Regions from separate parts of the Enterococcus sp. PLH-Efm8 genome, predicted to be linked through region 2. Evidence: a T-box and tRNA genes for the amino acid it is inferred to sense, from the RefSeq annotation. Region 2 holds a T-box; the other regions hold tRNA genes.
What was found. The T-box of region 2 lies ahead of argS (arginine--tRNA ligase). A T-box ahead of a tRNA ligase gene usually reads a tRNA of that ligase, here a tRNA-Arg.

Region 1 (10,938 bases), 400 kb from region 2:
AACATCGTAGCCAATGATTGCTTCAGCAATGATGTTGTTTACGTTGTCGACAGCTTTAGTTACACCTTTACCGCCATAACGAGCTTTGTCTCCGTCACGTAATTCAACTGCTTCGTATTCACCAGTTGAAGCACCTGAAGGAACCATTCCGCGGCCAAAAGCTCCGCTTTCTGTGTATACTTCTACTTCGATTGTTGGGTTACCACGTGAGTCTAAGATCTCGCGAGCGTAAACATCAGTAATAATTGACATGTTTTGTCTCTCCTTTGAGTTTGTTTTTTCCTAAGGGATTTCCCTCATATACGATTTTAGTTAATTTTGCTCATTAGTGCAAACATTTCTTGCATTTTTCGCAAATTTTCAACAATTATTTTACAGCGTCTAACAATGACAAGAATGAATCTGCTTGCAAGCTTGCGCCACCGACTAAAGCACCGTCAACATTTTCTTTTGCCATGTATTCAGCAATATTTTCTGGTTTTACAGAACCGCCGTATTGGATACGAACTGCTTCTGATACTTCTTTTCCATAAAGTTTTTCAACTGTTTGACGTACAACTCCACAAATTTCGTCAGCGATTTGTGCGTCAGCTGATTTACCAGTACCGATTGCCCAGATTGGTTCATAAGCAATAACCATGTTTGACACCTGTTCAGCTGAAAGATCAGCTAAACCAGCTGTAATTTGTCCTTCGATCCATTCAGCAGTTTTGCCTGCTTCATAGGTTTCTAAAGATTCGCCGCAGCATAGGATTGGTGTCATACCATTTGCAAAGATAGCTTTCGCTTTTTTATTGATGTCTTCGTCTGTTTCATGGAAATATTCACGACGTTCTGAATGTCCGATGATCACATAATGAACACCTAGATCAGCAAGAGCTGCTGGTGAAGTTTCACCAGTGAACGCACCTGAGTTTTCCCAGTAGCAGTTTTGTGCTGAGATTTTTAGTTCTGTACCTTCAGCTGATGTCATTAATTCTTGTAAGAATAATGCAGGAGATCCGATGACTGAATCAACTTTGTCATTTGAAGGGATTTTGTTTTTTACTGCTTCAGCAAATTCTTTTGCTTCTGATGCAGTTTTGTTCATTTTCCAGTTACCTGCGATAATAGGTTTACGCATTGAGGAACACACTCCTTAATTTATTGAAAAATGGCTAGGGAGTCATGAAAACTCCCTTCACCTTTTGTTCGATTACTCGTCAGAATTGAGCAAACTTGGTCGTTTATTTATCGTTGATTGCTGCTAGTCCTGGTAATTCTTTACCTTCAAGCAATTCCAAGCTTGCGCCGCCACCTGTTGAGATGTGTGTGAATTTGTCAGCAAATCCTAATTGTTCTGCTGCTGCGGCTGAGTCTCCGCCACCGATGATTGTTGTTGCGCCTTCTAAGTTAGCGATTGCTTCACAAACACCGATTGTACCTTTAGCAAAGTTACTCATTTCAAATACACCCATAGGTCCGTTCCAAACAACTGTTTTTGCACCTTGTAATGTATCAGCAAATAATTTTACTGATGCTGGGCCGATGTCTAAAGCCATCAAACCATCAGGAATGTCTCCTTCGATTACTTGTGTTTCAACATCATTTGAAAATTCTGGTGCACAGACATTGTCGATTGGCAAGACAAGTTTGTCGCCTGCTTTTTCGATTAATTCTTTTGCTAGTTCCACTTTATCAGCTTCTACTAGAGAGTTACCGATCTTGATTCCTTTTGCTTCGTAGAATGTGTAAGTCATTCCGCCACCGATCAAGATTTTATCTGCTTTAGGAATCAAGTTTTCGATTACGCCGATTTTATCAGAAACTTTTGCGCCACCAAGGATTGCAATCATTGGTCGTTTTGGTTCTTCTACTGCTTCACCGATGAACTTGATTTCTTTTTCCATCAAGAATCCAGCAACTGTTGGGATACCAGTTGAAGCGATACCTACGTTAGAAGCATGTGCACGGTGAGCTGTACCGAAAGCATCGTTAACAAATACATCGCCTAATGAAGCCCAGTATTTACCTAGTTCTGTATCATTTTTGCTTTCTTTTTTACCGTCAATATCTTCAAATCGTGTATTTTCGAATACGACAACGTCGCCGTCATTCATGTTGCGGATTGCTTCTTCTAATTGTTCTCCGCGAGTTTCAGGTACGAATGTTACTTCTTTACCTAATAATTCGCCTAGACGTTTTGCAACTGGAGCTAAAGATTTTCCTTCTTTATCTTCTTCTGTTTTTACACGTCCAAGGTGAGAGAAAAGGATTGCTTTTCCGCCTTGTTCTAGAACGTAGTTGATTGTTGGCAATGCTGCTTTGATACGAGTGTCGTCAGTGATCACGCCGTCTTTCAAAGGAACGTTGAAGTCAACACGGACAAGAACTTTTTTGTCTTTTAAATCGATATCTTTCACTGTTTTCTTAGCCATTTTATTTCCTCCTGAATAAACTTATTATCAAAAAAAGCGGAAGAAGCGCGATTGCTTCCCCGCTTTTAAATGTACATGTCTATAATTTACACTTGTACGTTTGTCTATCTTATAAGTTAGCGAAGTATTCTAAAGTACGTACTAATTGTGCAGTGTATGACATTTCGTTGTCGTACCAAGCAACAGTTTTAACTAATTGTTTGTCGCCAACTGTCATTACTTTAGTTTGTGTAGCATCAAATAATGAACCGTAAGTCATACCAACGATATCTGAAGAAACGATTTCGTCTGTGTTGTATCCGTAAGATTCGTTTGAAGCTTCTTTCATTGCTGCATTGATTTCGTCAACAGTTACTTCTTTTTCAAGAACTGTTACTAATTCTGTTAATGAACCTGTTGGTACAGGAACACGTTGAGCAGCTCCGTCTAATTTACCGTTCAATTCGGGAATTACTAAACCGATAGCTTTAGCAGCACCTGTTGAGTTAGGAACGATGTTTGCAGCAGCAGCGCGTGCACGGCGGAAGTCACCTTTAGGATGAGGTCCGTCTAGAGTCATTTGGTCACCTGTGTAAGCGTGGATAGTTGTCATTAATCCTTCAACAACACCAAATTTGTCGTTCAATGTTTTAGCCATAGGAGCTAAACAGTTAGTAGTACATGAAGCACCTGAGATAACTGTTTCTTTACCAGTTAATGTTTCGTGGTTTGTGTTATAAACGATTGTTGGAACATCGTTTCCGCCAGGAGCAGAGATAACAACGCGTTTAGCACCAGCTGTTAAATGTTTTTCAGCTGCTGATTTAGAAGTGAAGAAACCAGTACATTCTAGAACGATATCTACGCCTAGTTCGCCCCATGGTAATTCTTCTGGGTTGCGGTTAGCTAATACTTTAACTTCTTTTCCGTTTACGTTGAATGAACCTTCATGAACTTCAACTGTTCCGTTGAAACGTCCTTGAGTTGTGTCGTATTTTAACAAGTGTGCCAACATTTTAGCATCTGTCAAGTCGTTGATTGCTACTACTTCGATTCCATCTACATCTTGGATACGACGGAATGCTAGACGTCCAATACGTCCAAAACCATTAATACCTACTTTAACTGTCATTTAAGATTTCCTCCTTATGAAAATCAAAAAAATATTTATTTTAAAGGGTTACCCCTTTTAAAATCTCATTTGCAGCAGCTTCATCAGTGATGAGCCACGTTTGTTTTGGTGCATTTTTCATATAAGCTCGAATTGCTTTAGCTTTTGATTTTCCGCCCGCGATTGCCATGATGATCGGGACTTTTTCCAAATCTTGCAATTCTATGCCGATTCTAGGGACCTTATAAACGACTTCACCTTTTTCATTGAAAAAGTAGCCAAAAGATTCCGCAACAGCATTTGCTTGTTTCAGCATGACTAATTCTTTTTCAGTCATCTTACGACGTGCTGCCATGTGTAATGCACGCCCAATACTATGAATAACACAATTCGCTTCACTAATCAAGTTTAAGACTTCTTGGATAGATGGCTCATTGAGTAAAGAATTGTAAGTTGCCAGACTTAATTGTTCCGGAACATAAAGTGCGCGGTGGTTACCGTTTGCTTTAGCAGCCATTCTTGCACTGACAGAATTTGCCTGTACAGTTATCGCTTCACCAATCCCGCCTCTTGCAGGGACAAACAGGTTATGCCGTTTCTTATTTTCCAGATTAGACAATTGTTCGGCTACCACAGCCATAGTAGTTCCTCCCATCACAGCGATGATATTCTCGCCTTCTGGAAGTAGTCGGTCTAAGGCTTCGCTCAGCGCTTCGCCGAATGCATCAGCCACTTTGGTCTGCTCTTCGCTGTTTCCTGAAACAACGATACAGCGTTGGTTACCAAAATATTCTGCCAACTGTTGTTCGGTTTGATGCGTACCTAAAAGCTGATCCATGAAGTTTTCAAGGCTTTGATAAACTTCTTCGCCCTTAGTTGTCAGCGTCATACCGCTTTTTGAGGTGTCGATCAAATTCAGATTTTTCAAAAGGTCTGTTTCTGTTCGTAAGACTCGTTCTGTGATCCCCATACTTTCCGATAAACTTCGACGCCCAATCGGCTGCATCCAATAGATATTTCGTAAAATTTTATAGCGTTCTTGCAACACTTCGATAATATCTGGTGCAACAGATTCAATCATTTTTATTTCATCCAGCATAGCGATCTCCTTAGTTGGACACTTTACGTCCAATGTAGACTTAAAACGACCCATATACGATAAAAAAAGAAATTAACTATTCGAATTTCACATCAATAAAGGGAAATCTCAACCTCACGACTGTAAGTCTAACAGTTTTGCTCTCGTTTTTCAACTAAAAAGACTAGAAAAAGTGAAATACTTTTTCTAGTCTTTTGACTGATTAGTTATCATAACGTTTTCTTTTTGATGAACTCGGGATTCCTAATAAATCACGATATTTTGCTACTGTTCGTCTTGAGATCGCTATCTCATCTTTTTTCAGCAATTCAACCAATTTCTGGTCAGACAACGGCTTGTTTTTGTCTTCTTGATCGACTAATTCCTGCAGCTTTTTCTTCGCTGTATCTGCTGAAAGGTCTTCTGTCTGTTCTGTACTATTCGTAGGAATTCGTGTAGTGAAAAATTTTTTTAATTCAAATACACCGAAGTCTGTTTCCAAATATTTCCCGTTGACTGCACGACTGACCGTGGATTCATGCACATCTATCTCAGTTGCAACTTCCTTTAACGTAAGAGGCTTGATTGGACGTTCCTTGTCGATAAAGAAAGCTTTTTGCCGGGAAACAATGACTTGAGCAACCCGCAAAATTGTATCCCCACGTTGTAGGATCGTTTTCTTCAACCATTCGAATTCCTGTTTCCGTTCTTTTAAATAATTTTCAGTTTCTTTATCTGCTTGTTGTGACATTTGTTTGAAGTAACTCTCTTGAAAGCGTATATTTGGCTGATTTTTTCGGTTTGAGATAACTTGTACATTTTTATCGTCGTCCACTAATACCCGGACATCAGGAATAATGTACAATTCGCTGCTACGGTCGAAAATCCGGCCAGGGCTTGGACTCAACGTTTGTAAATAGTCGAATATCTGCTGAACAGCATGTAGATCAACAGAAAAACGTTGTGCGATTTCTTTCCATTTTCGCTCCACCAGTTCCTCAAAACATTCTTCCAACACGATATAAGCTAATTCCGGCGCATAATCATCTCGTTCTGTTTGAAGCATGAGACATTCTTGCAAACTACGTGCACCTACTCCAGCTGGTTCTAATTGCTGAATCAGAGTCAACGCATCGAGCATTTGGATAGGCGTAGCTCCAATCTCTTTTCCGGCTTCTTCTAAACTAATCGTCAAAAATCCGTTCAAATCGATGTATTCTACAAGATAAAGAACGATTTTCCTCAAAAAAGTATCTCGGTAATTCAAATGGACTTGTTCGATCAATGAATCAAATAAAGACCCTTTTGTATCAGGAATCTGATTTAGGTAATTTGTCTCTTCTCCTTCATAAGAAGATGAAGAAGCTTTTATGTAATCTGGCTGCCATTCCGGCTCAACAACTTCCACCAATGGATTTTCCATTGCTTGATTCTCAACGAATGCCAACAGCTCCTCACTGTTATATTGTAAAACTTGGATGGACTGTTGCAACTGTTGCGTCATGGCTAGTTTCTGTGTCTGCTGCTGTTTTTGTGAAAAATTTTGCTCAAATTTCATTTTTTTGTCCAATCCCCTTGTAATTTTTTATCTGTTTAGTTACAATTATCCCAGTGCTTGCGTCCTTAGTGTAGTGGATATCACGTAAGATTCCGGTTCTTGAGACGGGGGTTCGATTCCCTCAGGACGCGTTCTACTGCTATTTTAGCATAATTTACGAATAGTTGCTTCTTTATTTTTAAGTGAAAACTGTCCGCCAAAGAAAATTGGCTCTTTGTCAATAAGGACTGATGAGTTGTGCAAAATCAAATCTGAGTCAGAATGAACCACATTCTGGCTCAGATTTTTTGTTATCTTACATTGATTAATTGATTGATCAAAAAGATTCTAATTCTCATGTTCTCAAATGATTTAAATCCGTAGGATACTCGTTTCATTGTCTTTATGTGGGTATTCTTCGCTTCTATTTTTCCATTGGAATAAGGATAGATCATTGCGTTGGTGATGCCTTCTTCATAGGTCAGAAGGTTTTGAAGCTTTTCCCGAAAGCTGTCATCTAACGTTTCGGGAAGTTCTGCCAATAAGGAGAAAAATAAGTCAGGGTCTTTGTCTCGAAAGGCTTCAACTAATTCATGAAAAAAGGGATACGCCTCCTTTAGGGGCGGAGAAAACTCAAGCAATCGATCAATCATCATTGCTTCAGTAAGAAATGGGTATTTTGGTGCTCGGAAACTTTTCCATGTTTTGTATTCATAATGGTTGATGTTTGCACGATTTTTTAGCAAAAAGCGCCAGTTCTTTTTCAGTTTTTCTGCCTGGCTTTTCTGTCCGGCTTTACGAAGTTCATTCATTTCACGGATACGCAACTCATTGAACGCTTGATTCATGTGTTTGACAATATGAAACCGATCAATCACGACTTTCGCATTTGGCAGAACACGTTTGGTGAGCTGGAAGTAGGCGGCGTTCATGTCTGTCACCAAGAATTCTACTTCTTCTGGATTGGTACAACCTAAGAAATAGCTTGTTAATCGAGGTAATTTACGCGTAGGCAAAACATCTATTAATTTTCCTGTTTCGCCATCCGCGCAAATAAAGCTCATCTTATCTTCTATGGAAGCATGCGAACGAAATTCGTCAACCATCAATACTCTGGGGAGGATCTTCTTAGATTGCTTTGGTAAATAGCTTTTAAACTCTTTCAATGTACGAATAACGGTGGTCAAAGATACCTGACAGCTTTTCGCAATAAAAGATAAAGATACTTTTTCAGTCAGTAAAGAAGCAATTTTATATCTAACATGATTTGCGATTGAATGTCTGGGTTGGACAAAATAACTTTGAGCCGTCCAATGGGTGCGACAGTTTTTACAGGTATAGCGTTGCTTTTTTAGGCGCATAACCAAAGGCATATGATTGTATTGTTCAAAACGGACAATCGTTTCCTTTTTTCCATTTTTCACTATAATTGCTTTCCCGTTTCCATCTACCACAGTAGAACCACAACTTCTACAAGCACGAGGAGTAGGCGAGAGAACAGCATCGACGACCAACGTCTTTTTCTTCTGAAGGGTCTCGTAAGAGACCTCTGTAATCATCAAATCTTTCTCTGTTATTCTCAGCATTTTTTTGATAGAATCATTCATATAGCGTATCGTCCTCTCAGTTGTTTATTTTGTGGTGATTTAATCATACTAGAGAACGATATGTTTTTTAATACCTAAAATGAAAATGGGGCTGAAGAATCAATTCTGATTCATCAGTCCCATAAATTATAGAGCCAGAAAATTGGTGGACAGTTTTTTGTTGTACCTGTATAGATATTGTTAAGCCTTTGCAAGTAAGGTAGTTATGTGTTCAACTACTTATTAAAATGTGTTATTTATTAAAGATACTTGTCTCACTTACTGAACTGGCCGATGATCGTTTCTGCCATAATAGTTCTCGACAGCCGTTGGATGCCCTAATAAATCCCCAACTGTCGTGATGCGATACCCTTGCTCTTTCAGATAATCGATCACTTGAGGAACGGCACGAATCGTTTCAGGATAGATATCATGGAATAAAATAATTGCCCCATCGTATACTGTTGCTTGGATCTTCTGCAAAATCAAATCAGGATTTCTTGTCTTCCAATCTTCTGAATCAACAGACCATTCGATGATCGGTCGCTGGATGATCGTTGCTCCTACATTCGTGACAGAACCATAGGGCGGACGAACAAAAGTGGGGGTTTTGCCAGTGACTTTTTTGATCTCAGTGTCTGCTTTCGTCACTTCCTCCGTCATCGACTGGGCAGAAAGAGTGGCCAGATTCTGATGATCGTATGTGTGATTGCCAATCTCGTGCCCTGCTTCAGCTGTCTGCTTCACGATTTCAGGATGCTGCGCCGTATTTTCTCCTAAGACGAAAAAAGTGGCATGCACGTTTTTTTCTTTTAAGATTCGCAGAAGCTGCGGTGTTGTGGTCGCTCCTGGTCCATCATCAAAGCTGATTGCGACGCTTTTGACAGCCGGATCTCGGCTCGTTTTTGTACTGTCTTGTGTTGATTGTGATGACTGACTTTGTACCTTTTCCGCTGATTCTTGAATGGCTTCTTTGACGTTAGCTGTTTCAGTTGATTGGCTTTTAATGGTTGATTGTTCTGATTGTTTGAAAGATTGTGACGAATGCTCCGAAGAGTGTGTTTGTCCTTTTACTTCGGTGATCAAGGAGGCCACCGAAGTAATTTCGAAAAACAAAAGCACGGATAAAGCAATAATACTGATAACTAAATAATTTCTTTTCACTATATCTCTTCTTTCTCTTTTTCTCTTCTTATTATTTACTTGTACTTACTTGAAAATTGAAACTGCTAGTCGCAACTACTTCTCGTCTAATGATCCAAATAATCTTCCGATGCCAAAATCGTTTTTGTCACGGACTTAGGAATGACAAATTCTGGTGTACCCATATAACCAGGAGCAATTTCGTATTGAGAAAAAGTCAAAACTAATTGATGCTCTTTGTTCAAATAAAAACTTCGTGTAGGCGTAACAAGTGTTGGTTTTTCTATCGTCCCTTCTTGAATATCTTGCTCAGTCCAATAGTACTTAGATGGATCTTCCTTGACTTGTTCGGCCATCTGCCGTTTGACTTCTTTTGTCAAAACAGATAGATAGGTGTCATCTTTGAATAAAAGTGGAAGTGAGAGCTGGACACTGTTTTTCTTGTCGATTGTGTCGTATCTTTTTTCAACATGGCTATCTGCTGCTGTTTGGGTGATCTGCCTTTCAATCACGAGAAACCGGTTATCGTCTACGATTTTCTGATAATCTCCCAAAACTTGGTAATGATCCGTTTCAAAATTTCCATATTCTTTTTCAGCTTTTTCAAAATCTGCTTGTCCTTCGCGAAAGTATTTTTGATTTAATCCATGAATTGTTTTATTTTCTTTCTCATTTTGTGTATTGATCTTCGGTACCTGAATATCGATTTTTTCAGATCGATCAGTAAAGCGTTCGCCTAAGATCAATTCAATGACTGATCCTAAGATGGGTAAATCTTCTGCAAAGCTTCGAACTTGACTATTAAAAAGAAGGCTACTTGTTGTAATCATTACGATAGCCAAAGATACTCCGAACCCTTGGAGACGTCTCTTTCTCCGCTTTGCTTTTATAAATGATTGCTCTTCGATAATAAAACGCTGGCGGATCTCCTCTTTAAGCCCTTTGGGAATTGCTTGTTCTTTATAAGTTTTCTTTAGTTTTTTTAAATTTTCTTTTTGGGAATACATGGCACTCTTCTCTCCTTCATTCTAGGATTTGACGTAAAGCATTCAATGAGCGGTACATTTTCGTTTTAACTGTGTTTTCATTCATATCCAAGATAGTCGCAATTTCTTTCAAACGAAATCCTTCAAAAAAGTAGAGGATCAGAATCTCTTTTTCCGGACTGTCTATTTTATCTAAAATCATATGGAGCTCTGCAACGGAAGTTTCTAAAGGTAACTGTTGGGGGATATCTTGAATTTCAAATAAGTCCACAGGCGTCCTTTTTTGTCTGCGCCAACTATCTAATGCCGTGCGGATCAATATCCGATAAAACCATGCACTAAAATGCTCGATCTCTTTTTCTTTTTCAAAATAGTTCAGGGCTTTATGAAAACTATCTTGCATCACATCTAAGGCCTCTTCTTTATCATGTACGTAATTCATCGTGATACGGAACATTTTTTGATAATCAGTTTCGATGAGTCCATTCAGCAGGTGACGGTATTTTTCGATCTGCCGTTTTTTCTTATATCCAGTAAAAATCATTCTCCACTCCTTTCTGCCTCACTTAATATGACGTACAAGGTGCGCTAAAAGTTTCAATTTTTTTATTTTTTATGTATTTACTTGGGATTTTTATATACAAAAAAGAAGGTGTGACAAAAATCGTGTCACACCTCCTTATTCTGATAGGCTGATCGTCTCTGTCACAACCTCTCGTAAGAAAATAATGTTTATTCTTTTTCAGAGTCAGAAAATTCTTCCTCTTCATAATCTTCATCATCATCGTCTTCGTCTATGATACTTAAATCTTCTTCGATATTTCCTGGCAAGTCTTCTTCATCATCTGTCGGGTCATCTGCTCCGATTTCTTGCAAGTCAGAATTATAAGCAGCGATTTCTTCATCTTCATCATCATCGTCATCAAACAGATCATCGTCATCTTCTTCTGTCAGATCTGTATCTTCTGGGTCATCGTCATTGTAATCGATCGCGTCTTCATCATCATTGATAAAGGCGTTGACTTTCTTGCGTTTACGGCGACGTGGAGTATCTTCATCCTCTTCGTCCATTCCATGGTTTACTTCTTCATCGATCGAATC
Region 2 (10,938 bases):
GCAAAAAATTCAGGATTTGAAAAAGTGTTGGCAATCAAAATTCCGAACAACCGTGCAATGATGCATTTGGATACCGTATTTACAATGGTAGATCACGATAAATTCACTATCCATCCAGCAATTCAAAGTAAAGACGGTAAGATGGATGTCTTTACAATCGAACCAGATGGTGATGATATCAAGATTACTCATTCAGATAACTTACACGAAACGATGAAAGCTGCTCTTGGATTAGATGATCTTGTACTGATCCCAACTGGTAATGGAGATGAGATCGTTGCACCTCGAGAACAATGGAATGATGGATCAAACACATTGGCAATCGCTCCAGGTGTTGTAGTCACTTATAACCGAAATTATGTATCGAACGAATTGCTTCGTAGCTATGGCATCAAAGTGTTAGAAATCAATTCAAGTGAATTGTCACGAGGTCGTGGTGGTCCACGCTGCATGAGCCAACCACTTGTCCGTGAAGACTTGAAGTAATTTGTTTCCTGACGGCAGTCTTACTGTCAGCTGCCGTCGGGATTTCCTCTTTAATCTTAAATAAAAACAATCTAAAGGAGAATGTTTAATATGAAAGAATCAGTATTCCAAGGAAGAAGCTTATTAGCAGAAAAAGACTTTACAAAAGAAGAATTACAATATTTGATCGATTTTTCAGAACACTTGAAAGACTTGAAAAAACGTGGTATCCCACATCACTATCTAGAAGGAAAAAATATTGCGCTTTTATTTGAAAAAACATCTACACGTACTCGTTCTGCATTTACTACTGCAGCGATCGATCTAGGTGCACATCCTGAATATCTAGGTGCAAATGATATCCAATTAGGTAAAAAAGAATCCACAGAAGATACAGCTAAAGTACTAGGACGTATGTTTGACGGAATCGAATTCCGTGGATTCAGTCAAAAAATGGTAGAGGAACTAGCAGAATTCTCTGGTGTTCCAGTTTGGAATGGCTTGACTGATGAATGGCATCCAACACAAATGATCGCTGACTTTTTAACTATCCAAGAAAACTTTGGAACAGTAGAAGGTATCACTGTTGCTTACTGCGGAGATGGTCGAAACAATATGGCTAACTCTTTATTAGTCACAGGTGCAATTTTAGGAGCGAATATGCGTATCGTTGCACCAAAAGAATTACAACCTGAAGAAGAAATCGTCAAAATGGCAGAAGGCTTTGCTGAAAAATCCGGTGCACAATTGATGATTACCGACGATGTTGATAAAGGTGTAGACGGAGCAGACGTCCTTTATTCTGATGTATGGGTATCAATGGGTGAAGAAGATAAATTCGAAGAACGTATCAAATTGTTGAAACCTTACCAAATCAATATGGAAATGGTAGAAAAAACACACAACACAGATCGTTTGATCTTCTTGCACTGCTTGCCAGCTTTCCATGATACAAACACTGTTTACGGTGAACAAATGAAAGAACGCTTTGGCATCACTGAAATGGAAGTAACAGATGAAGTCTTCCGCAGCAAATATGCTCGTCAATTTGACCAAGCAGAAAATCGTATGCACTCAATCAAAGCGATCATGGCAGCAACATTAGGTAACTTGTTTATCCCTCGCGTTTAAGCATAACCACATTCATCTCACGAAAAAACGAGTCAGCATTGAGGGAAAATCACAAAACGCTGGCTCGTTTTGTTATCTAGAAAATTCGGTAGAACTGAAGAAAGGACGAATGAAATGGCCAAACGAAAAGTAGTTGTCGCTTTAGGGGGCAATGCCATCTTGTCTACGGATGCAAGTGCAAAAGCCCAACAAGAAGCGTTAATGGAAACAGCAAAGTATTTAGTGAAATTTATCGAACAAGGAGATGAATTGATCATCTCCCACGGAAATGGTCCGCAAGTCGGTAACCTATTGATTCAGCAGCAAGCTGCTGATTCTGAGAAAACACCGGCAATGCCTTTAGATACATGTGTTGCAATGACAGAAGGATCTATCGGTTACTGGTTACAAAACGCCATGGGCGAAGTACTGAAGGAAAAAGGGATCGATAAAGATGTGGTTTCTTTAGTCACTCAAGTTATTGTGGATGAAAATGATCCTTCATTCAAAAATCCAAGTAAACCAGTCGGTCCATTCTACACGGAAGAAGAAGCCAAAGAACAAATGAATGCTGACTCCACTGTGACATTCAAAGAAGATGCTGGACGTGGATGGAGAAAAGTAGTCGCTTCCCCTAAACCCATCTCGATTAAAGAAGCACGTGTCATCGAAACGCTGGTCGATCAAGGAGTTATCACAGTCTCTGTTGGTGGCGGTGGGATTCCTGTTGTAGAAACAGCTACTGGATTAGAAGGACGAGAAGCCGTAATCGATAAAGATTTTGCTTCAGAAAAATTAGCCGAAATCATCGATGCGGATTTGCTGATCGTATTGACAGGAGTAGACAATGTGTATGTCAATTACCAAAAACCAGATCAAAAGAAATTAGAAACTGTTACTGTTTCAGAAATGAAACAATACATTGATGAAAAGCAATTCGCTCCAGGAAGCATGCTTCCGAAAGTAGAAGCAGCTATTGCATTTGTTGAAGCAAAACCAAACGCTAAGGCAATCATCACTTCTTTAGAAAATATCGAGAATCTTTTAGCTTCTGAAGAAGGAACGATTATCGTAGCTGATTAATTTGTTAAGTCTTTCGTATTTACGAAATGATTTATAGCTATCCAGGTGGTATTTCTTCTCCTTTAGGCCATCTGGATTGTTTTTTTATGAAACGACTAGCCTTTCGTTTTTTTTTCTGATATAATTCAAGAAAGTTTAATAAGACTAAGATTTGTTGAACAAGAGAGTACTTGTATCATTCTTGGCTAGCGAATTCGGAAGTGGTGGAAGCCGAATGAAGAAGATACAACGAAGCGCACTTGGAGAATTCTGTTTTAAACAGACGGTCGTCTACCGATATCAGATGGAGCTGGTCCTTTTTTAGGACAATTGGAGTGGTACCGCGGGAAATCTCGTCTCTAGTGATGGCATACTAAGTATGCCGTCGCTAGAGATTTTTTTTGTTTAACAATCAAGGGAACACTTTAGGAGGAATAAAGATGAATAATAAAGATCTTGTCGCAAAAGCTGTCTATGACGCTGTCAAAGATGATTTAACACTGGAACAAGTCGAGCAATTACTAGAAAATCCAAAATCAGCTGAACACGGAGATGTTGCATTTCCAGCCTTTTCATTAGCAAAAGTTTACCGAAAAGCGCCACAGCAAATCGCTGCAGATTTAGCAGAAAAAATCGATTCTGCCAACTTTGAAAAAATCGAAGTTGTCGGACCTTACTTGAACTTTTTCATGAATAAAGAACTTATCAGCAAAAAAGTTTTGCAAACAGTAGTGAAAGAAAAAGAACATTATGGGGATAGCAACATCGGGAATCAAGGAACAGTACCAATCGACATGTCTTCTCCTAATATTGCCAAACCAATCTCAATGGGACATTTGCGTTCGACAGTTATCGGTAATTCGATCGGTTTCATTATGGAAAAAATCGGTTATCAGCCAATCCGCATCAACCATTTAGGTGACTGGGGAACACAGTTTGGAAAACTGATCGTCGCTTACAAAAAATGGGGTACAGAAGAAGCTGTTAAAGCAGAACCAATCAATGAATTGCTTCGTTTATACGTCCAATTCCATGAAGTAGCTGAAACAGAACCAGAATTAAATGAAGAAGCTCGTGCTTGGTTCAAACGTCTGGAAGAAGGCGATAAAGAGGCTATTCAATTATGGCAATGGTTCCGTGATGAATCGATGAAAGAATTCAATAAAATCTATGATCTGCTGGAAGTACGTTTCGATTCGTTGAACGGTGAAGCTTTCTACAATGACAAGATGGATGAAATCGTCAAACTTTTAGAAGAAAAACATTTGCTGAACGAGGATAAAGGTGCAGAGATCGTTGACCTATCTGCTTATGACCTGAATCCAGCGTTGATTAAGAAGTCAGACGGTGCGACACTATACATTACACGTGACTTAGCTGCTGCATTGTACCGTAAACGTACTTACGACTTCAAACAATCTCTATATGTAGTAGGGAATGAACAAAGCTATCATTTTAAACAGTTGAAAGCTGTCTTGAAGGAAATGGGCTTTGACTGGTCTGACGACATGCACCATATTCCATTTGGTTTGATCACGCAAGGTGGTAAAAAATTATCAACTCGTAAAGGAAAGATCGTCTTATTAGAAGAAGTATTAAATGAAGCAATCCAATCTGCTAAAGAACAAATCAGCGAGAAAAACCCTGATTTGGAAAACAAAGATGCTGTAGCTAAACAAGTTGGGGTTGGGGCAGTCATTTTCCACGATTTGAAAAACGATCGACTGAATACATTTGACTTTAACCTGGAAGAAGTTGTTCGATTTGAAGGAGAAACTGGACCTTATGTGCAATATACACATGCTCGTGCAGTCAGCCTGTTGGAAAAAGCAGGATTTGTCCCTTCAGAAACAGCAGACTATGCATTGAATGACGATACCAGCTGGGAAGTGGTTAAATTAGTTCAAAAATACCCTGAAACGGTCTTGTCTGCTGGGGAAAAATACGAACCGTCAGTGATTGCGAAACATGCAATCAAATTAGCACAAGCATTCAACAAATACTATGCTCATACGAAGATTTTAGCTGATGATGAACAAAAAGAAGCACGCTTAGCTCTAGTTTATGCAGTGACTGTATTATTGAAAGAAGACCTTCGTTTGCTAGGACTTCATGCACCAGATAAGATGTAAGAAAAAGAGAATGTGAAATCAGCGTTCTGATCCGAGTATTAGAGAAACAAAAGAGAAAATAGCTTTTCAAATTTTATCGTTTTTTGAGCAAATACCGAGAGTCAGCTGAATGAACACCGTTTAGTGGAGAGGTTGTCTCTTAAACACTGTTTGTTTGCAAATAAGGGGACTGTGACAAAAGTCGTGTCACAGCTCCCTTTTTTTTTTCGAATAAACGGTGTTCAAAAGCTTGCATCTGCGGTAATAAGCCTAACCAAACGAAAAATATGAGGAGCTATTTTTGCTTGGCTGTTTTTATTACTTGATACAGGACAGCTTTTTCACAACCTCTTATTTTGTATAAAAGTCATTCTGGATTCATGTCAGCGTACAAAATGTATTCTGTTAACTCTTTTAAATTGTTTACACAAATATCAGCGCCGGCTTGTTGGAATCTAAGAGCAACAGACTGTTTTAAACGATCTTTTTCCCCATCTCTAATTTTTGGTACTCATCATAAGAAATCCCCATTAGCGAACTACCTTCAATTACACCTACTGTCAACACTCCGGCATTTTTCCCTTCCTGGATATCTGAGACCGTATCTCCGACTTTGATTACTTCATCAACCGACTTGTTTTTGAAGTACTGCATGTTTTTATGGATCATATAAGGAAACGGTCGACCATACCCTTCGACGTCTTCAAAAGTTGCCATGAAGTCTGGTGAATACCTTTCTTTTTTTGCGGTTTCTGCTACGATTGTCATCATAGGAGCATTAAATCCATTCGTGGAACCAATATTGATCCCAGCGTTTCTCAACCGTTCGATCGTTTCCAATGTGTCGGGTTTCAAGGTAGAATGCTTGACCAAATCTTTAAACAGATAATGTTCAAATTGTTGATACAATTCCTCCACCTCTTTTTCCTGAGGTAGTTGTCCATAAATAGCTATCCATTGTTTTTTGACAGAAGGGAGGGAAAGAAGCTGTTGGATATGATCCCATTTTAATTTTCCCATCGGTTAGCGGATTTCTTTGTCAGTCAGTTGGATTCCTTTTTCTAGAAAAGCATTTCTAAAAGCGTGGACAGGAGCCATACAGCCAAAGTCCACAGTTGTTCCTGCCCAATCAAAAATTACAGTTTTAATCATTAACGTTCTCCTTATAGTCTTTGATAATTGCTGTCAGTTCCAAAATATCTTCCGGATAGATCTCGCCAATATTTCCGATACGAAAACATTCATGATCGCTGATTTTCCCGGGATAGATCACAAATCCATTTTGCTTTAAATACTGATAAAAATGATTAAAATCAAATCGCCAGTCCTTAGGGTAAAGAAAAGAGGTGATGAATGGCCCCTGATATTCTTGAATGAAAGGCTGGAACCCCATCTCTGTCATTTTTTGTCGTAGCACATGATTATTGGCGAGATAACGTGAATATCGAGTTTCGATTCCTCCTTCTGCCTCTAGTTCCTTCAGCGCTTGTTGAAAAGCCAAAACCGTATGGGTAGGGGAAGTGAAACGCCATTTGCCATTCTCGTTTTCCATCACGCGGTACTGGTCATATAGATCAAGTGACAAACTTCGGCTAACATTTTTTCGTTTTTCCAGTTCCGCTTTATTAGCAAGTACAAAAGAAAAGCCTGGAACACCTTGAATACATTTGTTTGAGCTGGAAATCAAAAAATCAATCCCTAGTTCGGCTACACAAATCGGTATCCCACCAAAGCTTGACATCGCGTCCACTATAAACAAAAGATCTCTTTCTTGCGTGACAGCAGCAATCTCTTCCAAATTATTCAAAATACCGGAAGTAGTCTCGCTATGGACCATTGCTAGTGCGGAGATAGACGGATTCTCTTCAATCAGCTGTGTAATCACATGAGCTTGGAGGATTTGATGTTCCGATACCTCATAAACGGTATAGTTCAGTTTCAGACATTCGCACATGTTGATCATTCGTTGTCTATATGCGCCGTTTGAACAAATCAGTACAGTATCTTCTGGCCTGATCACAGAACTTAATACCGATTCTACCCCGAAGGAGCTGCTACCTTGCATTAAGACCGTTGTGTATATTCCTTCCGATACTTGAGCAAGATCCAATAATTCTTTTCTTATCCATTGTGTAATTTCTTTGTATTCTTGATCCCAAGTACAATGATCGATCAGCATAGCATTTTTCACTGTTTCAGAAGTCGTCAATGGTCCAGAAGTTAATAATTTATACATATGATTTCCTTTCATTTCTTTTTTGAAATACACAAAGAGCAAGAAGCTGCTCTTGTTAACATCCAATATAAATGATGATTATTGTGATTCAATCAAGGTGTTGAAAAATTTGAATAAAAAATGATGTATTTTTGTAAAGAGTGTAAAGGTTTATTCAATAAGGAAAATATTGAAAATAAAAAAACACGCATTCCATATTAGGAATACGTGCTCTGATTAAAAAAGTGATACTTCAGTTGGATGGTGAAGAAATTCTTCTACTCGTTTTGCGTCCTCCTCATTTTCCGAGATGACCATGATCGTATCGAATCCAGCAATTGTACTGACAATAGAGGGAGGTTTGATCTCATCTAAAACAGATGCAAATAAATGAGCATTGTCTGGCAAGGTATTGACGATCGTCAAAAAGTGGACTCGTTCGACTTTCAATACAATGTCTTCAATCATTTGAACCAGCCGATCCTCTTCCTCAGTCCTAGTCTCAGGAGTTCCTTTTTCGCGAAACAATACGAAGCGGGAAACGCCATTTTCATCAGGTGCCTTCACGATTTTTAGATCACGGATATCTCGAGAAATCGTTGCCTGCGTGGCGGTAACGCCATAATGCCCAAGTTTGTTTAATAGTTCTTCTTGCGTACGGATCGGGAATTCTTCAATGACTTGTTTAATCAGCAAATGTCTTTGAGCTTTGCGCATTTTCTTTCTCCTTTACGAAAGATTTCACATGTATCATAACAAAAAAAAGAAGGATTGCCCAATAATATTCGTCTTTTATACCTAAAATTATTTTATGGAAAAAGGATAATAAAGAAACAAAGAGAAATCTACTGTTTTTCTTGAATTCTTTTTATCTTTCAGGTAAACTATTGAATGTTGAGCAGAAAAGTATATTTGCTCTTGCGATACGGATCTTTTGTCTGTATAATAGCTGAGGGTGCTTTATGCATCAGCAAATCCACATTCTTATTGGATTGTCGGTAGGTGCTTGAAAAAGTTTGCCGGCAAGGTAGAAGATAAGAAGAGGAAAAATAAAACCAAATCGGAGGAAACAAACATGGCAGTAATTTCTATGAAACAATTACTAGAAGCCGGCGTACACTTTGGTCACCAAACTCGTCGCTGGAATCCAAAAATGAAGAAATATATCTTCACAGAAAGAAACGGAATCTACATCATTGACTTGCAAAAAACAGTTAAATTAGTAGATGCAGCTTATGATTACATGAAGAGCGTTGCTGAAGAAGGCGGCGTAGCATTATTCGTAGGTACAAAAAAACAAGCACAAGAAGCAATCAAAGAAGAAGCAACTCGTGCAGGACAATACTTCGTTAACCATCGTTGGTTAGGCGGAACATTGACAAACTGGGATACTATCCAAAAACGTATCAGCCGTTTGAAACAAATCAATGCAATGGAAGAAGATGGAACTTTTGAAGTTCTACCTAAAAAAGAAGTTGCTGGTTTGAACAAAGAACGTGAACGTCTTGAAAAATTCTTAGGCGGTATCGCTGATATGCCAAGAATCCCAGATGTAATGTACATCGTTGACCCACGTAAAGAACGTATTGCTGTTCAAGAAGCACACAAATTAAATATCCCAATCGTAGCTATGGTTGATACAAACTGCGATCCAGATGAAATCGACGTAGTAATCCCTTCAAACGACGATGCAATTCGTGCCGTTAAATTGATTACTTCAAAAATGGCTGATGCTTTCATCGAAGGAAACCAAGGTGAAGATCAAGTAGTTGAAGAAGATTTCACAGAAGAAAACACAGCAACATCAATCGAAGAAATCGTAGATGTTGTTGAAGGCGACAATTCTTCAGCAGAATAATTTTGAATGATGGAGCTGTTTCAAAGGCTGGGCGACAAGCCTCACTCTCCTTTGAAGCAGCTTTTTTTAAAAAGAAAAACACACAGGAGGAGTTAAACATGGCAGACGTTACAGCTAAAATGGTAAAAGAACTACGCGAAATGACTGGCGTAGGAATGATGGATGCGAAAAAAGCATTAGTTGAAGTAGAAGGCGACATGGAAAAAGCAGTTGATCTTTTACGTGAAAAAGGAATGGCAAAGGCTGCGAAGAAAAATGACCGCATTGCAGCTGAAGGATTGGCTTCAGTTGCTGTGAAAGGTAACACTGCAGCAATCGTTGAAGTAAACTCAGAAACAGACTTTGTTTCTAAAAACGAAATGTTCCAAGATTTAGTAAAAGAAATTGCAGAACTTGTTGCTGAAAACAAACCAGCAGACATGGAAGCTGCAATGAAAATCAAAACAGATAAAGGTACAATTGAATCTGACTTGATCGAAGCAACTCAAGTTATCGGAGAAAAAATCAGCTTCCGTCGCTTTGAAGTTGTAGAAAAAGACGACAATGCTGCATTTGGTGGATACTTGCATATGGGCGGACGTATTGCCGTATTGACTGTTCTAGATGGAACAACTGACGAAACAGTTGCAAGAGACGTAGCTATGCACGTAGCAGCTATCAATCCTCGTTATGTAAACGAATCACAAATTCCAGAAGCTGAATTAGAACATGAAAAAACTGTTCTTACAGAACAAGCATTGAACGAAGGCAAACCAGCGAATATCGTTGAAAAAATGGTAGAAGGACGCTTGAAGAAATTCAAAGCAGAAATCGCTTTGGTGGACCAACCATTCGTTAAAGATCCTGATATGACTGTTGAAAAATACGTTGCATCAAAAGGCGCAACTGTTAAAACATTCGTACGTTTCGAAGTTGGCGAAGGTATCGAAAAACGCGAAGATAACTTTGTAGAAGAAGTTATGAGCCAAGTGAAAAAATAATTCTGTTGAATAACAGACGGGAACGCACGGTTTGTGCGCTCCCTTTTTTTAAGCAAAACAAGAAAAACCAGTCTTAGAGTGTCGAAATCATCTAAGTATGGTAAAATGGCAATAGAAAATATTGGAGGAATGAACATGGTCACACCGAAATATCAGCGTGTAGTCTTAAAATTGAGTGGAGAAGCTTTAGCTGGGGACGCAGGATTTGGAATCAAACCACCAGTAATCAAAGAAATCATCCAAGAAATCAAAGAAGTTCACGAGCTGGGCGTTGAAATGGCAATCGTTGTGGGCGGCGGAAATATCTGGCGCGGACAAATCGGAGCACAAATGGGCATGGAACGTGCTCAAGCTGATTACATGGGTATGTTAGCTACAGTTATGAATGCCTTAGCTTTACAGGATACGTTGGAAAACGTGGGTGTACCGACACGCGTGCAAACTTCGATTGAAATGCGTCAAATCGCAGAGCCATATATTCGCCGTAAAGCAGAACGTCATTTAGAAAAAGGACGGATCGTTATCTTTGCAGGCGGTACCGGCAACCCGTACTTCTCGACAGACACAACAGCAGCATTACGCGCGGCAGAAATCGGCGCAGATGTTATCCTGATGGCTAAAAACAATGTAGACGGTGTTTATTCTGCTGATCCGAAAGTAGATGCAAATGCAGTAAAATTTGAAGAACTGACTCATCTGGAAGTTATTGCCAAAGGATTACAAGTCATGGATTCAACTGCAAGTTCACTAAGCATGGATAATGATATTCCACTGCTTGTCTTCAATTTAAATGAACACGGAAATATTCGCCGTGCAATCTTAGGCGAAAATATCGGAACAACTGTAAGGGGGAAATAAAAATGGCAGATGCAATTATGACAGAAGCAAAAGAAAAAATGAAAAAAGCAGCACAAAATCTTCAACGTGAACTTGGGCAAATCCGCGCAGGCCGTGCGAACGCTAGCCTTTTGGACCGTATTACTGTGAACTACTACGGTGCGCCAACACCATTGAACCAAATGGCATCAATCCAAATTCCAGAAGCACGTGTTTTAATGATCACACCTTTTGACAAGAGCATTCTTCAAGATGTTGAAAAAGCTATTATGGCAAGTGATATCGGAATCAGTCCAACCA
Region 3 (10,938 bases), 950 kb from region 2:
CTTTACGTTCGAAACGTACTACGCCATCAACTTTTGCAAATAAAGTGTCGTCTCCACCGATACCCACGTTTACACCTGGATAGATTTTTGTACCGCGTTGACGGTAAAGAATTGATCCACCTGTAACTGTTTGTCCATCAGCACGTTTAGCACCTAGACGTTTTGATTCTGAGTCACGGCCGTTAGATGTAGAACCGCCACCTTTTTTGTGGGCAAATAATTGTAGATTCATAGATAACAACATGGTCTGCACCTCCTATTTATCATTAATTGTTTTAATTTGGATATATTCTGAGTTTTCAGCTTCTATCGATTGTAATCCTAATAAAAGATTTTCTAATAGAATCTCAGCAATATTGTTTTGTTCTTGTGTCATTCCTGAAGTGACTTCGGTATAAAGATAACCGCCTTCTTCTTCATTCATTTCAACAATCGGCTCAAAACCGGCTAATGAGGCAATCCCGTTGACAGTGCTGATCGCTAACGCAGAAACACCCGCACAAACGATATCACTTCCATAAGGACCAGCATCAGCATGCCCGGTCAAAGTGAATGAAACGATCTGACCTGCGTCATTTCGCTTAAATGTTCCTTTGATCATATATAGGCCTTCTTTCTCAAACGCTATTAAGCGTTGATCGCGTCGATAACCACTTTTGTATATGGTTGACGATGACCTTGTTTACGGTGTGAATGTTTTTTAGGTTTGTATTTGAAAGTAACGACTTTCTTTTGTTTGCCGTGTTTTTCAACAGTACCTTCAACAGTTGCACCTGCAACAGTTGGAGCGCCTACTTTTGTAGATTCTCCGCCTACTAAGATAACTTCGTCAAAAACAACTTTTTCTCCTGCTTCAACGTCAAGTTTTTCAACATAGATTGCTTGTCCCACTTCAACTTTTACTTGTTTACCACCAGTTTTAATAATTGCGTACATGCTATAAAGCACCTCCTTCTCATATACTTAGACTCGCCATCCGAAGTGACAGCATATGCTGTGCTTATTACTTGTTCTGAGCGGTTGTAGCTGTGGAGTCCACAATTACAACAGTACTAGCTTACCAGAACAGCAACCGTTAGTCAACTAAATTTAAAATCAAAAAGTAAAACAAAAATTCAAGCAATACTTCTGCTTTTCTATCCTCACAGTTCTACCAAATAAAATAGTCGCATTGTGTTTCTTTTATTCTTATAATAAAAGAAAAAGGAGGAGCATAAATGGAATACCCAAAAGAACTGATACAAGAAGCTTCTTTAAGAATGAACGGCCGTCCTGTAGAAGGATTTATCGCTGGGCAAGGACCTCTTCATCCTAAACTGATGCTCGTGGGAGAAGCCCCAGGGAAAACAGAGATTGATACGCATGTTCCTTTTAGCGGTCAAGCTGGAAAAGAATTGATGCAGGCACTTTCTTCAACTGGCTTAACACGAGAAGAGGTGTATATCACCAGTGCTGTAAGGAGCCGCCCGTATCGCGTGACTCATCGGATCAATAAACGGACACAACAGTCAGAAACTGTTTATCCAAATCGGACACCTACTCGTTCCGAAGTATTTGCGCATGCACCAATATTGGATTACGAACTGATGAAGGTCCAGCCAAAATTAATTGCGACACTTGGAAACATTGGTCTTCAACGTTTACTTGGCAAAGAATATACGGTTACCAAAAATCATGGTCAACTCTATACAGGGCCTGTCTTACAATTAACAGAACAAAAGGATGCCTACGAATGGTCAGAAAAAAACTATCGAATTCTTCCACTTTTTCATCCAGCAGCTATTTTCTACAATCGCTCCCTTGTACCTGTTATCCATCAAGACTGGCAAGTACTAGCTTCACTTTTACAGCAATATTAAAAAGAACAGACAAGACCATAAAATCTTCAGTTTACAGTCTTGTCTGTTCTTTTTCATTGTTTTAATGGCTAATTGCAGTATATTTCGCATGTAAAGCTGTCAACGCATGAGCAACTGTTTGATGTTGATGCGTGAATGTATGTTCCCACAAGTGAGAAAGTTGTTTTTCTACTTCTGGCTGCAAGGAAGTATAGATAATCGTTTGTCCTCTTTGCTCTGCTTTTTCTTGAAATTCATCAAAAACTGCACGTGCCGTCAAATCAATACTTGGTACGCCTCGCATGGAGAAAATGACACCATCGTGATGATTTAGTTCTTCCAATTTATTTTTGAGTTTTTCTGAAGACATAAAAAACAGTGGACCACTAATATACACTACTGTCCAGTTATTCAGCTTTTCCGTTTCTGGCAGCCCCATTCTTTGCCAATCGATCGTTTCTAATGAAATCGTGATAGCAGCGCTTTTGACAACAAAAAATACACAGCCGCCGATCACCCCGATCACGATAGCAATACTTAAATCAAAGATAACTGTACAAATCATCGTAAGGATAAACAATAGAACTGCTGACCAATATTTATTAGTAAATAGCTCCTTGATCGTTTCCCATTCATTCATACGCCAAGCCGTCACAATCAAAACACCTGCAAGTGCTGGCATTGGAATCTGTGACATCACTGGCGCAAAAACAAGCATGGAGAGCAGTAAGACAACTGCATGTATCATACCAGCTAATCTAGTTTGTGCACCAGATTTGATGGCCACGCTTGTACGGGCGATGGCCGCAGTAGCAGGAATCCCGCCAAAGAAAGGAAGCAACAGATTTCCAATTCCTTGCGCCATTAATTCTTGATTGCTATCTAAGGGCTTATTTGCCATTCGGCCAGCCGAAGCACCACATAGCAAGCTTTCAATCATTCCTAATAAAGCAATGCTAATAGCTGGAACTGCCACTTGTTGCAAGGCAGAAAAGCTAAAATCTCCCATATTCAAACGATTACTACTGATCAATGTTTGTGGAATCTTACCCACAGTTGCTACTGGTAAATGGAACAATAGCATAACTGCTGTTGCCAAAATGATAGCCAGCAGCGAACTAGGCATTCGTTTCGCCCATTTTTTTGGATAGATAAACATCCCTAAAATGACTAGCCCTCCCATGATCAAAGAGGCTGTGTTTATCGGAAATCCTATCGTTTGATAACTACTTAGTTTTTCAATAACGTTTGTACCTTCCGAGTGAACACCAAATAAATTATCGATCTGACCTAATGCAATAATGATAGCAATACCTGAAGTAAACCCCGTAATTACGGGTGCTGGGATAAAAGAAGTCAGTGTTCCTAATCGGAAAAGTCCTGCTGCAAGTAAAAATAGACCCGCTAAAAAAGTAGCAAGCAATACACCTTGCATTCCCTTTGTTGCCGCAATAGACATCAAGATAGCTGCCATCGCACCTGTCGGACCTGATATTTGATAAAAACCGCCTGATAAACCGCCAATAACGATACCGGCAATGATAGCCGTAATCAAACCTGCGGCCGCATCAGCTCCGCTTGATACCCCAAAAGCCAAGGCTAAAGGCAATGCTACAGCAGCTACTGTGATCCCAGCCAAAAGATCTTTCTGAAATCTTGAAAGATCATAACCTGAAAATTCTTTTTTTAGTGAGGAAACATATTTTTTGAACACCTATCTAACTCCTTTTTCATGAAATTTTCTAAAATACCATTCATTAGAATATCATATTTCATGAGATAAAGTAATATTTTTCACAAAGTTTCCTGTTAGATAAATTCTTATTTTTTCTATATTTATAAGAAAATAGAAAGCAATGCCAACAGAGCTAGCCCACCTTGTTTGAGTAAAATCCAACGATCGCTAGTCAAACTGCCATATAATGCAACAAAAAAAATAGATATTAATAGCATACTTGTGATTTCTTTAGATGCGGAAGAAAGATAAGCTCCATAAAGTAGTCCCACTCCTAATAGTCCATTGTACACTCCTTGGTTCTTAAACAATGTTTGAACAGATTTTCTGCTTAACTCTTCTTTACTCATTTTAAAAACCCTACTTGTCGTGTCAGAATCAGTTCTCACCGTTTCGATATACATGATATAAAAAAATTCAATTGCAACTAGAGTCACTAAAATTCTAGATAGTATCGTCATATCTTCTTCCTCTTTTCTGATGAGTTTTATTTTTTTGCTCCTTATAATTGTACTCGATAAGGATGTTTTTTTATTTTATTTGCCTTTGAAAACAAACAATATTGGCACAAAAAACAAAGAAAAACCGTTAGAAACCTCAGTTTCTAACGGTTTTTTAGCGTCACAGGAGGGATTCGAACCCCCGACCGTCCGCTTAGAAGGCGGATGCTCTATCCAGCTGAGCTACTATGACAAGAATCAGCGGAACATCAATAATTATAGATAATTAAATTGCTTCTGTCAATACGAAATAGTTATTTAATTAGCAAATAATGAATTATTTTGGCCCAACTACTAAATCAATCTTTTAAAACGAGACATTCTCCTTCAGCTGTTCTAAGGTTATCAATTGAAAACAGGAGCTACATTGACTTCATGCTACTCCTGTTTATTTAGATTTCCTGTATCCTTTAATTGACTTACAAATATAGAAACTTTTACATCAAGTTCGAATTGAGCCCTCGATTCAATCGATTATCTACAGGCTGCCATAATCATGTATCACAACTCGATTGTTTCTGATTCCTTTGTCATTAAGATCACACCATCACCTAATGGCAAGATTGTCGATGTCAAATCGGGATGATCCATCACAACACGAAGAAATTCATTTAATTTACGATGGATAGCTCGTTTGCCACGGGGAATCTCTTCATCTGGGAGCAAGATCGTTCCTCCTTGGAAGATGTCATCTACCATCAAAACGCCACCTTTTCTTAACAAACGTAAGCATTCAGGTAAAAATTCAATATATTTTGATTTTGCACTATCCATAAAAATAAAGTCATACGGACCAGACAACTCCGGCAAGATATCTGCTGCTTGACCTTCAAGCAAAGTCACTTTATCTGTCAGTCCTAGACGTTCATAGTTTTTTTTAGCTTTCTCGATCATGACATCGAAACGATCAATTGTCGTAACATGAGCGTTTTCTCCGATTGTCGTGGCCATGACACTTGATGAAAAACCGATAGCTGCTCCGATCTCCAAGATTCGTTCAGGCTGAAGCTGTCCAAGTAAAAATTTCAAAAATACAACTGTTTCATGGGGAATAACTGGTACTTCTGCTACATGAGCTTCTTCTTCCAGTTTGCCTAGCTCACCCGGTAATTTTTTTTGCTGGGTACGCATAAAATCCAATAGTTCTTCTTTGACTACAGGACGATGCATCATTTCATTGCGCATACTACTCCTCCTCTTCACACATTATACGAACAACTGACTAAATCTACAAGCTGCATGAGTGTTTTCTCGTGTTTCATGTTCAGAAGAGTCGTTGGATCTCTGGAATACATTTATGTTTTTAACATTCTTACAAAAATTTCTGTGTTCGTCTCCGCTTCTTTTTCAACTCTACAAAGGTATTCCATGCTGTGATTCCTGTTAGGCAAAAAGCAATCGTAAAGAATAACCCCTGAATCCATGCAAATGCCGTTTTTGAAAGGACTAGTCCAATATATGGAATCTGAAAGATGGGACTACCGATAATATTTCTCTTTTTTACTACTCCAGGCTCAATATAAGTCTTTGTATCAGCTTTTGTATAAAAATCTTCGTGGTTGTTTTCAACGGCTATTACGCGACGCGTCGAGATTTTTTTTCCTGAATTTTCATAATATGTAATAATATCTCCGACTAAAATCTCATTTGTATTTTTCGGTCGTACATATATCAGATTTCCTTGTGCATAATATGGACTCATTTCTTTGTCCTCAATAATATAAGGAGTCAAACCAAAAATTCGGGGAACCAAGACGACGAGAAGAATAAGAATTAAAAATATAATCAACGTTATAGAACTTATAAAAGTTATTTTTTTGTAATCAGGTATCGTTTTCAACTTCTTTCTTTATTCAATCCTTCTTAATCATATAATAACGATAAATTTTTTTCAAATTATAGCTGTAAAAATGTTTCCCTTTAATAATTATATGTTTCTAATTCTATTTCCTCATCTTTATCTCATTTTTTATTATAAATAATTGACGTTAGTTTAAAAAACGTTTACCCTAACATTACAAGTTTTAGAAAGGAATACCTTTATGTCTTTTTTTAATAACATATATAATAAAAAAGAATCTTTTTATTTACGTATAAAGTGGAGCATAATCATTATATTATCATTGTTATTTTTAACAGGAATTGCTTATTTCTTTTATTTTATTTTTTCTCCTGCGGACAGCAATCAAATGAAAGAAATAAAAGATTCGTGGGTTTTCTATACAAAAGATGATCCTGATTTTAAGTTTGACAGCAAGTACACTCGTACGATTCCTACCGTGGATAAAGACGAAACATTCATTATGGAAACGACACTTGAAAAACCGTTGGACGAAGCAAATTTACTAATCAAAGGAAACCATCAATGGATTACTGTATATCTAGGCGAAAAGATTTTATACCAACGGAAAGATTATCAGGAAGAAAGCAATCCCGGACTCTCATTGGCTGTGATAGATTTACCAGCAAATTATATCGGAAAAAAATTGACCCTTACAGTCTCATCTCCTTATCAGAACTATGCTGGACTGCCACCGAAAGTTTATCTAGGAACAACTGGACCATTGATTAGTTTTATTTATTCACAATCAGTGCCGCAAGTATTGACGATGATAATCGCTGTTTTTATCGCTATAGGGACCTTTTTCTATACGATCTACTTGATGTATAAACAAAAACGTCTTGAATACTCACTTATTCTCTTAAGTTGCTTTGCTTTGGCATTAGGATTTGAAGCTGTATCAGAAGATATTTTAAGTGGTATTCTTTTTGAACCATTCGTTCATTCTTTTTTATCTCATTTATTTATTATCTTAACGTCAGCTTTCATCATCTGCTACTATTGGAGCCGAATGTTTTACTATAAAAAATGGTACGGAATTTTTTGTACGTTCCAACTTTTGATTTTTATCGGCGTTCTGCTTTATGCAACTTTTACTCCTGCAGAACTTCCTGAATTAATGCCGATTGCTAATATTGCTAGTGTTATAAGCACTTTAGTCACTTCACTTGCATGCATTGGCGAAGCATATAAGAATAACCGTTTTTATGTAGCTTGTACACCTTGGATCGTCTTGGTAGCCATTATCCATTGCTTGATTTACATCCAAACGGCATTAGGTATCTATCAAACAACGATCAATTGGTCTACGATTTTATATATTATCATTCTAATCGTTATTATCAGCTACAATCTAATCGATCACATCTTAAATACCGACAAAGATCGGAGACAAGTAGATTTCTTAAAAATCAAAAATGATTTGTTGGAGCAACATTATGAGCAGCTTCGACAGCATATCCAAGAAGTAAATACACTTCGCCTGGAATTTGTCCAAGAGATGGAGAATCTGCAAGATTTAATGCATACGGACCAAACAAAAGCTAAAAACTATGTGGAAAAGATATTAGAAGAAGCAAAAAATTTCGAAATGCTGTGTTCTTTTTGCAACCACCAGGTGACAAATCTTATCTTAGCGCGTTACCAGAAGTTAGCTGCCAAACGGAATATTCAGATAACCTTCCAAGCAGATCTTCCCGAAGAACTTCCTATCAACGATGACGATCTGGCTCAACTTTTGATCCACGCTTTAGAGCATTCCTTTAGAGAAACTCATGCCATCGAAAATCCACTGTATCGAAAAATTTATTTGTCGATACACGAACAAGAGGAACATTTCGTCATTTGTTGCGAACATAGTGCACATTACGATACAAACCTATTTAGTCGAGGCATCACAGAAGAATTAGATGATCAGGAACGTTTTGACTTAATGATGATGAAAGACGTAGCGGATCGTTACACAGGAACACTAACGCAGGAAAAAGATACTTTCATTGATCGGATCACTGTTCAACTCTCTCGAAATTACCCGAATCCTGTATAAAAAATGGCTCTATAATTTATGGGACTGATGAATCAGAATTGATTCTTCAGCCCCATTTTCATTTTAGGTATTAAAAAACATATCGTTCTCTAGTATGATTAAATCACCACAAAATAAACAACTGAGAGGACGATACGCTATATGAATGATTCTATCAAAAAAATGCTGAGAATAACAGAGAAAGATTTGATGATTACAGAGGTCTCTTACGAGACCCTTCAGAAGAAAAAGACGTTGGTCGTCGATGCTGTTCTCTCGCCTACTCCTCGTGCTTGTAGAAGTTGTGGTTCTACTGTGGTAGATGGAAACGGGAAAGCAATTATAGTGAAAAATGGAAAAAAGGAAACGATTGTCCGTTTTGAACAATACAATCATATGCCTTTGGTTATGCGCCTAAAAAAGCAACGCTATACCTGTAAAAACTGTCGCACCCATTGGACGGCTCAAAGTTATTTTGTCCAACCCAGACATTCAATCGCAAATCATGTTAGATATAAAATTGCTTCTTTACTGACTGAAAAAGTATCTTTATCTTTTATTGCGAAAAGCTGTCAGGTATCTTTGACCACCGTTATTCGTACATTGAAAGAGTTTAAAAGCTATTTACCAAAGCAATCTAAGAAGATCCTCCCCAGAGTATTGATGGTTGACGAATTTCGTTCGCATGCTTCCATAGAAGATAAGATGAGCTTTATTTGCGCGGATGGCGAAACAGGAAAATTAATAGATGTTTTGCCTACGCGTAAATTACCTCGATTAACAAGCTATTTCTTAGGTTGTACCAATCCAGAAGAAGTAGAATTCTTGGTGACAGACATGAACGCCGCCTACTTCCAGCTCACCAAACGTGTTCTGCCAAATGCGAAAGTCGTGATTGATCGGTTTCATATTGTCAAACACATGAATCAAGCGTTCAATGAGTTGCGTATCCGTGAAATGAATGAACTTCGTAAAGCCGGACAGAAAAGCCAGGCAGAAAAACTGAAAAAGAACTGGCGCTTTTTGCTAAAAAATCGTGCAAACATCAACCATTATGAATACAAAACATGGAAAAGTTTCCGAGCACCAAAATACCCATTTCTTACTGAAGCAATGATGATTGATCGATTGCTTGAGTTTTCTCCGCCCCTAAAGGAGGCGTATCCCTTTTTTCATGAATTAGTTGAAGCCTTTCGAGACAAAGACCCTGACTTATTTTTCTCCTTATTGGCAGAACTTCCCGAAACGTTAGATGACAGCTTTCGGGAAAAGCTTCAAAACCTTCTGACCTATGAAGAAGGCATCACCAACGCAATGATCTATCCTTATTCCAATGGAAAAATAGAAGCGAAGAATACCCACATAAAGACAATGAAACGAGTATCCTACGGATTTAAATCATTTGAGAACATGAGAATTAGAATCTTTTTGATCAATCAATTAATCAATGTAAGATAACAAAAAATCTGAGCCAGAATGTGGTTCATTCTGACTCAGATTTGATTTTGCACAACTCATCAGTCCTTATTGACAAAGAGCCTAAAAAATAGCGGAATCCATATATGTGGATTCCGCTATTTTTTATTTTCAATAAAGTAAGGTAAGCAATTCTTCTGGTTCTATCGCACCAAAATATTTCTTCACATCAATTTGGCTGACTATTTTTGATAGAGATGCTTTATCATATTTCTGTCCAACCAATTTTTTTTCCACGTCAGAGATATCTCCTAGTCCGAAGAAATCGCCAAAGATTTTTGCTTCTTTGATCATTCCTTCTGAGACATTCAAATGGACTTCAATCGAACCGATAGAAAAACGTTTTTGGCGAGAGAAATTGAAATCTGGAGACTTCCCGTAATTCCAATCCCAATTTCGATAATATTCCTCAGAGATTCGATTGATTTTTTTCCAATCTTCATCAGTCAATTCGTACGTTTTTACTTCTTCTACTGACTCTACGCCGAAAATTTTCAACAAGATTTCTTGACGAAATTCTTCTGTTGTCATTTTTTGCTTTTCTTCTGGAAGAAATGGTTTGATATTCGTTACACGAGAACGGATCGATTTGATTCCTTTTGATTCGATTTTGTCTTTTTTTACTTTTAATGCATTGACTACTTCATTGATATCAGAGTCGAACATAATTGTTCCATGAGCAAACATCCGACCGTTGGTAGCATACATCGCGTTGCCAGAAAATTTCATGCCATCAATGACTAGATCATTTCGGCCTTTCAATTCCGCCCCAGCAACACCCAATTCATGAAGTGCTTGGATGATTGGCTGTGTTACTTTCGCAAAGTCACGGAATGAATCCCCATCATCAGGCATGATAAAACTAAAGTTCAGGTTTCCAAAATCATGGTAGACAGCTCCGCCTCCACTTAAGCGACGGACAACATGAATGCCATTTTCTTCCACATAATCTCGATTGATTTCTTCAAGCGTATTTTGGTTTCTGCCGATGATGATTGAAGGTTCATTGATATAAAAGAGCAAAATAGGTTCATCTAAAGGCATTTCTTGCAGCAAATATTGTTCAATTGCTAAATTGATTCTTGGGTCGTGGTTTTCATTTGGTACAAAAATCATGTTCTTCCTCCTAAATGTTAAACACTTTGTCAACTGCAGCAAGTTCTATATCAATCCCTTTGCCTGCTGCCTTTTGCGCTTCATTTTTCAATTGTTCTAAATCACCAAACTGAGGTAGGTGTGTAAGTACAAGTTTCTTTACGTTAGCTGATTTCGCAAGTTCTCCAGCTTCTTTTGAAGTGAAATGGGCATGATGATGTTCATTTCCTTCAAAAAGATAGGTATCTGCTAGAAACAAATCAGCATCTTTCGCAAAATCAGCGAAACTTTCCAAATAACCTGAATCACCTGTAAATACGAATACTTTCCCCGTTGTTTCTTCTACGATACGCATGGCGTAACATACTACTGGATGGATTGTTTCCATAAAAGTAATCAGAAAAGGACCAATTTTTAATTCTTCAGCT

Region 1: it encodes a tRNA-Arg, which carries the amino acid that the T-box ahead of argS (arginine--tRNA ligase) is inferred to sense. The anticodon was not compared.
Region 3: it encodes a tRNA-Arg, which carries the amino acid that the T-box ahead of argS (arginine--tRNA ligase) is inferred to sense. The anticodon was not compared.

What each region holds. Positions count from the first base shown of each region.
Region 1 is NZ_CP172568.1:2,055,530-2,066,467, forward strand. Features, by position in the region: gene eno (phosphopyruvate hydratase) at 1-252, opposite strand, end outside; gene tpiA (triose-phosphate isomerase) at 368-1,123, opposite strand; gene ACIFUW_RS10215 (phosphoglycerate kinase) at 1,227-2,417, opposite strand; gene gap (type I glyceraldehyde-3-phosphate dehydrogenase) at 2,527-3,528, opposite strand; gene ACIFUW_RS10225 (sugar-binding transcriptional regulator) at 3,569-4,660, opposite strand; gene rpoN (RNA polymerase factor sigma-54) at 4,809-6,143, opposite strand; tRNA gene ACIFUW_RS10235 (tRNA-Arg) at 6,203-6,274, shown strand; gene ACIFUW_RS10240 (ISL3-like element ISEfa11 family transposase) at 6,434-7,729, opposite strand; gene ACIFUW_RS10245 (polysaccharide deacetylase family protein) at 7,988-8,872, opposite strand; gene ACIFUW_RS10250 (RsiV family protein) at 8,959-9,858, opposite strand; gene ACIFUW_RS10255 (RNA polymerase sigma factor) at 9,875-10,381, opposite strand; gene rpoE (DNA-directed RNA polymerase subunit delta) at 10,570-10,938, opposite strand, start outside.
Region 2 is NZ_CP172568.1:1,650,847-1,661,784, reverse strand. Features, by position in the region: gene arcA (arginine deiminase) at 1-486, shown strand, start outside; gene argF (ornithine carbamoyltransferase) at 577-1,596, shown strand; gene arcC (carbamate kinase) at 1,711-2,658, shown strand; T-box leader at 2,804-3,001, shown strand; gene argS (arginine--tRNA ligase) at 3,078-4,769, shown strand; gene ACIFUW_RS08200 (HAD hydrolase-like protein) at 5,223-5,768, opposite strand; gene ACIFUW_RS08195 (hypothetical protein) at 5,772-5,900, opposite strand; gene phnW (2-aminoethylphosphonate--pyruvate transaminase) at 5,893-6,984, opposite strand; gene ACIFUW_RS08185 (arginine repressor) at 7,201-7,680, opposite strand; gene rpsB (30S ribosomal protein S2) at 8,039-8,821, shown strand; gene tsf (translation elongation factor Ts) at 8,920-9,801, shown strand; gene pyrH (UMP kinase) at 9,937-10,659, shown strand; gene frr (ribosome recycling factor) at 10,662-10,938, shown strand, end outside.
Region 3 is NZ_CP172568.1:701,196-712,133, reverse strand. Features, by position in the region: gene rpmA (50S ribosomal protein L27) at 1-244, opposite strand, end outside; gene ACIFUW_RS03395 (ribosomal-processing cysteine protease Prp) at 257-601, opposite strand; gene rplU (50S ribosomal protein L21) at 628-936, opposite strand; ribosomal protein L21 leader region at 956-1,032, opposite strand; gene ACIFUW_RS03385 (uracil-DNA glycosylase) at 1,218-1,859, shown strand; gene ACIFUW_RS03380 (SulP family inorganic anion transporter) at 1,921-3,552, opposite strand; gene ACIFUW_RS03375 (DUF1304 domain-containing protein) at 3,675-4,034, opposite strand; tRNA gene ACIFUW_RS03370 (tRNA-Arg) at 4,193-4,266, opposite strand; gene ACIFUW_RS03365 (O-methyltransferase) at 4,575-5,258, opposite strand; gene ACIFUW_RS03360 (signal peptidase I) at 5,386-5,913, opposite strand; gene ACIFUW_RS03355 (membrane protein) at 6,116-7,960, shown strand; gene ACIFUW_RS03350 (ISL3-like element ISEfa11 family transposase) at 8,102-9,397, shown strand; gene ACIFUW_RS03345 (lipoate--protein ligase) at 9,527-10,531, opposite strand; gene ACIFUW_RS03340 (MBL fold metallo-hydrolase) at 10,542-10,938, opposite strand, start outside.